3 regions of the Janthinobacterium sp. 64 genome follow, and region 2 is predicted to be linked to each of the others. Evidence: predicted binding sites of a transcription regulator. Region 2 holds the regulator's gene; each other region holds the start of a gene.
What was found. Region 2 encodes FNR, which switches genes on or off when oxygen is low (the NO sensors DNR and NnrR bind a similar motif). Its sites were predicted from a motif close to TTGATNNNNATCAA; they were not measured.
Positions count from the first base shown of each region.

Region 1: CLU91_RS00715 (bacteriohemerythrin) is a predicted target of FNR. The motif match lies at 1,743-1,756, and genes of this name have one in related genera.
Region 3: nirK (copper-containing nitrite reductase) is a predicted target of FNR. The motif match lies at 1,407-1,420, and genes of this name have one in related genera.

Region 1 is NZ_PHUG01000001.1:147,686-150,960, reverse strand. Features, by position in the region: gene CLU91_RS00725 (PepSY domain-containing protein) at 1-1,026, shown strand, start outside; gene CLU91_RS00720 (hypothetical protein) at 1,138-1,323, shown strand; gene CLU91_RS27680 (hypothetical protein) at 1,474-1,629, shown strand; gene CLU91_RS00715 (bacteriohemerythrin) at 1,832-2,230, shown strand; gene CLU91_RS00710 (hypothetical protein) at 2,238-3,074, opposite strand.
Region 2 is NZ_PHUG01000001.1:3,735,453-3,738,727, reverse strand. Features, by position in the region: gene CLU91_RS16415 (hybrid sensor histidine kinase/response regulator) at 1-952, opposite strand, end outside; gene fnr (fumarate/nitrate reduction transcriptional regulator Fnr) at 1,192-1,950, shown strand; gene CLU91_RS16405 (FixH family protein) at 1,954-2,478, opposite strand; gene ccoG (cytochrome c oxidase accessory protein CcoG) at 2,625-3,275, opposite strand, start outside.
Region 3 is NZ_PHUG01000001.1:2,912,832-2,916,106, forward strand. Features, by position in the region: gene nirK (copper-containing nitrite reductase) at 1-1,338, opposite strand, end outside; gene norR (nitric oxide reductase transcriptional regulator NorR) at 1,489-3,048, shown strand; gene CLU91_RS12850 (c-type cytochrome) at 3,112-3,275, opposite strand, start outside.

The sequences.
Region 1 (3,275 bases), 3.6 Mb from region 2:
CTGGCCGGCCTGGCAGTGGGCATGCTGGCCCTGGGCGACCGCCATTACAGCGCCTTCTGCGGCTTCGGCCATGCGCTGGCGCAGCAACTGCAGGCGCTGGGCGCCACGCCCTTGTTCCCGTTGATCGAAGTGGACAAGCACGACCCTGCCGCCCTGGCCGACTGGTCGCAAGCGCTGGCCCGCTGCAGCGGCAGCGCCATCGACGCCATCGGCGTGCAGGAAGAAGCCTCGTACGCCGAGTGGCGCCTGGCGCGCCGCGTGCTGCTCAACCCGGGCAGCCAGGGTGGCGAACTGCATGAAATCACCTTAACGGGCCCGGCCGGCGCCACCTGGGAAGCGGGCGCGCTGGCGGAAATTATCGGATGCAACGCGGACGGCAGCGAGGGTGAGGGTAGCCACCCCGACAGTGCCCATCACGCGCCGCGCAGCTACTCGCTCGCCTCGCTGCCGTCCGATGGCGAACTGCAATTGCTGGTGCGCCAGGAACGCCATGCGGGCAGCGAAAACGAGGGACATGGCATCTGTTCCGGCTGGCTCACGCGCTTCGCCCCGCTGGGCAGCCCCATCCGCCTGCGCCTGCAAGCCAATCCCGCCTTCGCCCCCGCCCTGGTCGACGTGCCCTGCATTTACATCGGCAACGGTTCCGGCCTGGCGGGCCTGCGTGCGCACCTGCGCGCACGCCAGCGGGCGGGGCTGGGCCGCAACTGGCTGCTGTTTGGCGAACGGCAGCAAGCTTTTGACAGCGTCTGCGGCGCAGAGTTGCAAGGCTGGCTCGACGCTGGCCACCTGGCGCGCCTGGACAAGGTCTTTTCGCGCGATGCTGAAACTCGGGAATACGTGCAAGACCGCCTGCGCGCCAACGCCCACGAACTGCGCGAGTGGCTGGCGCAAGGCGCCATCGTCTACGTGTGCGGCAGCCTGCACGGCATGGCGGCAGGAATCGATGCTGTGCTGCAAGAAGTGCTGGGCCAGGAAGGCCTCGACGCCCTGCTGGCGGCGGGACGCTACCGCCGCGACGTGTATTGATCTGCCTCAGCCAGCCTGCGGCGCCGCCCGGCTATGTGGGCGGGCGCACAGTCGGCGCCAGCCATCGGACTAGAGTGGAGACATCCCCACCCACCGTCTGCGAGGCTAGCCATGAAAAACCCCTGGATGAGCATGTACCTGAGCGCCGCCAACCGCATCGCCAACACGGCGCGCGGCCACGCCACGGCCGCCGTCAAGCGCGAAGCGGCGAAAAATACGCGGCAACTGACGCAAGTGTGGTTCGATTCATTCCTGCCGCCAACTGGCAAGGCACGGCGCAGCCGCAAGGCCAAATAAGTCCCTGGCAACAGGCGAACTGGTGCAGTGCATCACAGCAATTAGTTGAAGTTTCAATCAGATGAACTAAACTGCAAGCATGGAAGTACATAGGAAGTGACCGGCAGGCGCCGCATCCCCGCGCCGCCACCGGGACACCGGGAGACGACCATGTTGACGCTCAAAGTGCTGGCCTGCCTTGCCCTGTCGGCCTTGCTGCTCGTGCCCCTCGTGCTGCGCGACGCGATGCAGACGTCGGCCGGACAGCAGATGCTGGTGCCGAATGTCGATGCCCATGCCATGTGGAGTCATTGGCCTCGGCAATAAGACGCGCTAGGTAGCAGCTTGCCTCATTTAGAACCGCTTTATTGCGGATGGGGATTTGTTCCCCGTTTTCCTTCATTTCTCTGTGCCTCCCCCTCCCCCTCTTTACCATATTTTTGATTCAGGTCATGGATTTGAAGCGTCGCCGCGTCCACACTGGAACAGTCCGCTTCGCATCGCGACGGACTTAACCGGGAGTATCGGCATGGGTATATCGGCTTGGAAAGATGAGATGGCGCTGGGCGTTCCCGCCATCGACGAGGCGCATGAGGCGCTGTTTCAGGAGCTGGCGCGGCTGGGCAAGTTGAGCGACCAGCATTTCAGCGTGGCGTTTCGCGAGCTGATTGCGGCCGTCGAGCGCGATTTCCGCGAGGAAGAGGATTTGATGGAACAAATCGCCTTCCCCTCGCTGGCGAATCACCGGGAACAGCATGCGCGCGTGCTCAGCGGCTTGCACCATGCGTGGGCCGCCGTCGATGAAGGCGACCTGGAACAGGGACGCCATGCGCTGTCGCTGCTGCCGCAATGGCTGATCTTCCATCAGGCCACCATGGACCTGGCTCTGGCGGCGGCGCTGGAGCTGGTGCAGCGCCAGCCGAACTAGCAGCTAATTACAGCAGCAGCACCGTGGCTTGCTCGGGCAGGACGACGCGGTAATGTCCCGGGTATTTGTCTTCGCCGTCGAAAATCTTGCAAAACACGGGCTGCTTGATGTCGTTGACGGCAGCCTCATTCATGGGCAAGGTGGCGATCAGTTGCTCGCCATCCATCAGCTGCAAGGCGCTGCCCCGCTCGGTGGCGCAAAAGGCCAGCGATTGCACATCGCTGGCGAACGGCCGCTTGTACCACGGCGTGATGGCCCGCACGGCGCGCCGCGCGTCGTGCAAGACTTGCCCCACGCGCGTGACGTTCCATGCATCGCGCGCCACGGATGGCTGGAGCACGATATTGGCCGTCAACTCGCCCCTGCCCTTGTTCACCAGGAAAGTGCCATCTTGCGCGGCGATGTCGTCGTTGAGCGGCACGACAAACACGCCGCCGGCGGACACCTTGATCGGCACGGCAGCACCATTGCCTTGCAGGGCCACGCGCACATCGTCGATGGTGGCACTGAGCTTGGCGGGAATCAGGCGCAGGGCCATGACCACGCTGCCGCTCGACACTTGCCACACTTTCCTGGCCGTCAGATAACTCTCGCGGTAAGCCGTGAAACGGATGCGCGGCGCCTTGGCGTCGCTGTTGGCCGTGATCGTCACCGTTTGCGAAGGCAAGGCGTCCTCTGCGGGCGCCGCTACCGTCGGCGCAGCAGATGGGGCGGATGCGGCATCCGTGGCGGACTGCACGCTGGCGCTCTGCAGCGGCGCGGGAACAGCCGGCGGCGCGTGTTCCTGGGCTTGCCCCAGCGACACGACACACAACCATCCGGCACAAGCGATCCATGTACGCATGCATTTCTTTCAATGAGGAAAATATTTTATCAGCGCCTGCATTATCGCAGAAGGCCGGACGATGCGCCTCGCTTGGCCTGCCGCACTCTGTTGGTGCACACGCTTGATTATTTGGCAAATACAGCCTATATTGATAATGATTCTTATTCACAAAAGTGAGGGGAATCGCGCGCCTTCTTTTCCACTGCCCGACCGCGCCGG
Region 2 (3,275 bases):
CGCGCAGGCGCACCAGCGGCGACAGCAGGCGCACGGTGACCCAGCCCAGAACAAACGCGGCCAGCAGCGAGGCGAGGGTGCTCCACAGCACCAGCCGGTAGAGCACGCCATCGAACGGTTCGAAGGCATCGTCGAGGGGCAGCGAGGCGGCCAGCAGCCAGTTCACCGATTTCAGGCGCTTGAAGCTGTTGACGGCCGTGATGCCGCGGCTGTTGGTGCTGACCATGCTGCCTTCGCCATCTTGCTTCAGCAACTCGGTGGTTGTCCGGTTGGCGTTCGGCAGGCGCGGCTGCAGCAAGCGGCTGGTATCGGGGTGCAGCACGTAACGCGGCACGGCGCCGCGCGTGAGGATGAAGTAATAGCCGCTCTTGCCGATCTTTTCCGTGCGCAAACGGCCCAGCAAGTTGTCTTTGTACAGGCGCAGCACGCCGATCACCACGCCGGCCACCTGGCCATCGGCCGTGAGCACGGGCGCCACCATCTGCACGATGGGCATGCCGCTCGATTTGCCCAGCATCGGCTCGGTGATCATGGGCTGGCGCGTGCGCAAGACGGTCTGGAAATATTCGCGCTCGGCCACGTTGATGCCGGCGCGGCCCGTGACTAGCGGCATGTCAGCGACGACGGCGCCTTGCGCATCGAGCACCAGCACGTCGTCGAACAGTACCAGCATCGAGCGGCGCGAATAGTATTCGCGCAATTGGGCGGGCTGGGCGATCAATGCCGGCGGCTGCTGCCTGGCCGTCAGCGTGACGATCTGCAGCAGCATGCCCAGCTTGTCGTCGAGTTCGGCAGCGGTGCGGGTGATCAGGGCAGACTGCTGGCTCACCAGTACTCGCGTGAAGTCGGCGCGCATGCGCTGTACCTGTAGCATGGTGACCAGCGCGATCATGGCGATCGAGGTCAGGCTGGTGGCCAGCGCGACTTTTGCTTTGATGCCGAGAGGCTTCATGATTTCCTTTTCAGTACCGGGCGCTACAGGCGGCAGATAATGCTGTCAGGAATTTTCCTATCAATGCCCCAGCTTGGCAAGCGGCACCACGCAAATTGCCCGCCCCGCATGGGCTTTTGACGATGTTGCCATATAATCAAAGTCAGAACGTCGTTTATTGAGCGGAAATGCAGTGAAATTGGCACACGGCAACCCTGTATGCAGTAAACTTGTTATTGCATTTTCTAAAAGGTACCGACATGACTGAAGCGCTACTCACTCCCACCATGCCCACCGTGACCGTGGAAGCGTTGCGTGCGCGATGCTCGACCTGCAGCATGCATCAATTGTGCCTGCCAATGGGCCTCGATGTGGGCGACATGGACAGGCTGGACCAGATTATCGGCCGCCGCCGCAAGATCGTGCGCGGTGCCTCGCTGTTCCGCATCGGCGACTCGTTCCAGAACCTGTATGCGATCCGCCTGGGGCACTTCAAGACCTACCAGATCAATCCGGGCGGCGAAGAGCAGGTGACGGGTTTCCAGATGGCGGGTGAACTGCTGGGCATGGACGCCATCAGCGCCGACCGCCACCACTGTAATGCGGTGGCGCTGGAAGACAGCGAAGTGTGTGAAATTCCGTTTTCCAGCCTGGAACAATTGCTGGGCAATATGCCGACCCTGTTGCGCCATTTCCATCGCATGATGAGCCAGGAAATCACGCGCGAGCAAAGCGTCATGCTGTTGCTGGGCAATATGCAGGCGACCCAGCGTTTTGCCGCCTTTATCGTCAACCTGGCCTCGCGCTATGAAGCGCGCGGTTATTCGCCCAGCAAATTCCAGCTGCGCATGTCGCGCGAGGAAATCGGCAATTACCTGGGGCTGACCATCGAGAGCGTCAGCCGTTTATTGTCGAAATTCAAGAAGGAAGGCTGGCTGCGCGTCTCCAATCGCGAGATCGAGATCTTGCAGCCCGCCAAATTAAAAGCTATTACCGCCGGCACGGACGTCTGTAAATAAGGCTTACAGCTCTTCATCGGCGTGCAGCGCGATGCTGCGCTGCAGCGGCCAGGTCCAGATGCCGGACAGGCGCCACTCGCGTTTGTCGTTTTCTACCAGTACCTGCCAGCGGCTGCGCTCGAGCATCGGCAGCGCTACGGAAAAATTGCCGGCCGCATCGGGCTGCACCAGCAGCTTGATATCCTTTTCCGGCAGGGTCGCATGCGCCAGGTGCAGCTGCAGCGGACCCTGGTAAGCCTTGCCGAAGCTGTGCACGGAACCACTCAGGCGCGCTGACGCCACATCATAGGACAGGCTGGTATCCATCGCCAGGTCGCTGGCGATCGTGTCGCGCTTCAAATCCTGGTTGATTGCCTTGCCCTGCTTGTAATAGTCGCCCACCACCAGCGCATCGGGCTGCGTAAACGCGATATAGCCCATGAAACTGCCGACGACCACGGACAGGCCGGGACCGATCATCAGCAGCCAAGGCCAGCGATGCTTGTACCACGGGGCAGCGGGGGCTTGCAGTTTCAGACTGTCGGACATTTTGTTCTCCTTGGGGTCAGACCCTTTGGGTCTGACCCCAGCTTTTGCTTCTGGGTTGAAAATACAGTAAAGCTAACGCATGTTTGATGCTACCCCTACGGCGACATACCGGGGTCGGACCCAGAGGGTCCGACCCCGAATCAACATCACCGCGGCACGATGAATACCGCGCTTTCACGCACATGCAGCGATGGGTCGTCCAGCGATTGCAGTTCGATCGCAATCTTGTTCGAACCCTTCTCGCCCACGCCGTGCGGTACGCGCAGGCGGATCGGCCAACCCAGCGTTTCCGTCGGCTGCAAGGTCACTTCTTCGCGCGTCAGCAAGGTCAGGCCCGGCAAACCGGAAGCGCTGATCTTGAAATGCTGGCTTTGCTCGGAGGTGTTCATGATCTGCAAGCGGTAGACGTTTTCGATCATGCCGTCTTCCACTTCGCGTCCCATCGAACCGCGGTCGCGGATCACGTCCATTTTCAGGGGCGTGCGCAGCGCCAGCGAGGTACACACGGCGATGATGATCAGGGCCAGGATGGAAGTGTAGATCAAGACGCGCGGGCGCATGGCGCGCTGGCGTATCTGCTTCGAACTGAAGTTGTTTTCCATCGCATGGTCGGTACTGTAGCGTACCAGTCCCCGCGGCCGGTCGACCTTGTCCATCACGCTGTTGCAGGCATCGACGCAGGCGGCGCAGCCGATGCATTCATACTGCAGGCCGTTGCGGATATCGATGCCGGTCGGACACACCTGCACGCACAGGGTGCAGTCGATGCAGTCGCCCAGCTTGTCGTTGTTGCCAGC
Region 3 (3,275 bases), 820 kb from region 2:
CTTGAGTTCGACGATGGTCGCGCCGCCCGGTGCCACCAAGGTGGTCTGCACGTCGTGTTTCGGGCTGCTGATCGAGCCTTCGCTGTACACCTTGTCGAAGATCTCGCCGATGATGTGGAACGATGAAATCTTGTTCGGGCCACCCACGCCAAAATAGATGCGCACCGTCTCGCCGACTTTCGCCTGCAGTTTGTGCGTCTTGCTCAGGGCGCCTACTTCGCCATTGAAGACGTAGTAATCGGGCAGCTCATTGGCCATTTTTTCCAGGTTCGCTTCCTGGTGCACGGGCGCGCCGTGCGGCCGGCCCGTGTACATCTCGCCCTGCATCACGTAATACTCGCGGTCGACTTTCGACAGGCCGCCTTCCGGTTCGACCAGGATCATGCCGTACATGCCGGCCGCGATATGCTGTGGCACCAGCGGCGTGGCGCAGTGGTACACGAACAGGCCCGGATTGAGTGCTTTGAAGGTGACGGTTTTTTCCTGGCCCGGCGCCACCTGCGTGTGCTGTCCGCCGCCATGGCCGCCTGTCACGGCGTGCAGGTCGATCGAGTGGATCATCTTGCTGTCCTTGGCGTTGAACAGGGTCAGTTCAACCGTGTCGCCCACCTTCGCGCGCAGCATCGGGCCGGGCACTTGCCGGTTGAAGGTCCAGTAGGTAAAAGTGGTGCCGTCATCGAGCTTGCCCGGCAATTCCACCGTCTCCATGCGGTATTTCAGGGTTTGCGGCGCGCGCGCGCCGATGGCCGCCGGTACCTGCGCCGGGTTGGCCGCCACGTTGACGGCCGAGGGATCGGGGCCACGCATCGGCGACGGTGCGGGCGTGTACAGGGCCAGCGCGGCGGCCTGGCTCGATTCGCTGGCAGCCTTCGGCGCCGCCGTCTCGGCCAGCGACGTGCCGGTCACTTCCAGCTTGCCTTCCATGCCGATCTGGCGGTGGCCGGGGATCGAGCAGTAATAGGTGAACGTGCCGGCGCGCGTGACCTTGAAGCGCACGGTGGTGCTGCCGCTATTGGCGCTGAATTTACTTGAGGCCACGTTGAGTTCCGGGATCAGCAGATCGTGCTCGGCGCCTTCGCCGCTTTTCAGCACCAGTTCCACCGTGTCGCCCACCTTGGCCGCCAGCACGGGGTTGACCTGTCCCTTGGCGTCGATGAACACCATCTTGCCGTCGACGATATTGGTTTGCAGTTCATAGCGCTTGACCGCGGCGGCGGCCGAGGGTTGGCTGACTGCGGCGGCGCTGGCCGGCAGGCTCGCCTGGGCTTGCACGGACAGGGGCATGGCCAGGACACAGACGGCGGCGGCAATGGCGCGGAGGGAGGGAGTCGTTTTCATCAAGCTTTCCTTGGTCTTGTATGCCGGTTCGGCACCCTTACCTAGGCAATCCGTGTGCCAGGAAAAACTTGTTTTAAATCAACGATTTGAAAAATGCAGGGTCGGTATGACCCTGTTTAAGTGTGGTTCGTTGTACCCTGAATGGTACTTATGACCACCACCGCCATCCACCTGCTGTTACTCACCGACCTGGTCGCCGACCTGCCCGTGGCCGTGCGCCTGCAGCGCCTGGTGGGCAGCCTGCGCGCGCACTTCGGCTGCGAGGCCGTGGCCTTGCTGAAAATCGATGGCGAGCACCTGCACCCCGTGGCGATGGCCGGCCTGGCCAGCGATGCGCTGGGACGCCGCTTCGCCGTTGCCGACCATCCGCGCCTGGCCGCCATCCTGCAGCGGCGCGGCGTGCTGTGCTTCCATCACGACAGCTCCCTGCCCGATCCCTACGATGGCCTGATCGCCGAGCGGGCCGGCGAGCCGCTGCCCGTGCACGACTGCATGGGCATGGCGCTGGACCTGGAAGGCGAACGCTGGGGCGTGATCACGCTCGACGCGCTGCAGGTGGGCACCTTCGACGCGCGGGCGCAGCGCGACCTGGGCGAGCTGGCCTGCGCCATCGAGGCGGCCGTGCGCGTGACCCGCCTGGAGACGGAAATCCGCGCCCTGCGCCTGTCGGGCGGCGCCATGCTGGCCGATGCGCAGGCGCCGCGCGAGGAACATGACTTCGTCGGCCAGAGCAGCGCCATCACGCAGCTGCTGCACGAATTACAGGTGGTCGCCGATTCCGAACTGCCCGTGCTGCTGCTGGGAGAAACGGGCGTGGGCAAGGAACTGTGCGCGCACCGCTTGCACCGCCTGTCGCGCCGCGCGGGCAAGCCCCTGATCCACGTCAATTGCGCGGCCTTGCCCGAGTCCCTGGCCGAAAGCGAATTGTTCGGCCATGTGCGCGGTGCGTTTTCCGGCGCCGTCAGCGACCGGCCTGGCCGATTTGAGGCGGCCGAAGGGGGCACGCTGTTTCTCGATGAAGTGGGGGAATTGCCATTGTCGATACAAGCCAAGCTGCTGCGCACCTTGCAAAATGGCGAAATCCAGCGCCTGGGCGCGGACCGGCCGCGCCGGGTCAACGTGCGCGTGATCGCCGCCACCAACCGCAGCCTGCGCGAGCATGTGCGCGACGGCACGTTCCGCGCCGACCTGTATCACCGTTTATCCGTGTATCCCGTGCCGATTCCGCCGCTGCGCGAGCGGGGCAATGACGTGCTGCTGCTGGCCGGTGGTTTCCTGGAACTGAACCGCGCGCGCCTGGGCCTGCGCAGCCTGCGCCTGTCCGCCGCGGCGGAAAACGCGCTCTGCCACTACCGCTGGCCGGGCAACGTGCGCGAACTGGAACATGTGATCAGCCGGGCCGCGCTGAAAGCGGTGATCCGCGGCGCGAACCGCAAGGACATCGTGACCCTGGAAACGGATATGCTCGACCTCGATGCGCTGGAAGCGCCGGCCGGCACGGACGCGCTGCCGCCAGTGCCAGGCGCGTGCGGCACGCCGGCGGCACCGCCGCTGTCCATGCATCAGATCGTGGAAGCGAGCCAGCGCCAGGCCATCCGGCAAGCGCTGGCCCTGCATCAGGATAACTGGGCCGCTGCGGCGCGCCAGCTGGGACTCGACGCCAGCAATTTGCATAAGCTGGCGCGCCGCGTCGGACTGAAGAACACCTAACCAAACCTACTGCGCGTCGGTTTTGTCAGGTGTCAGAACAACCAATCAATCCGGCGCTATAACTCAGCGGTGGGTCACCAGGGTGGTCGGCAGGCTGTGGAAGTAGGCGGCCAGGTCCTTGATGTCCTGGTTGCTCAGCGCTTTCACCTGGCCCGTCATGATGGCGTTGTTGCGGCCATTGGCCTTGTCGCCCCGCTTATACGCGGTCAAGGCGTGTTCCAGGTAAT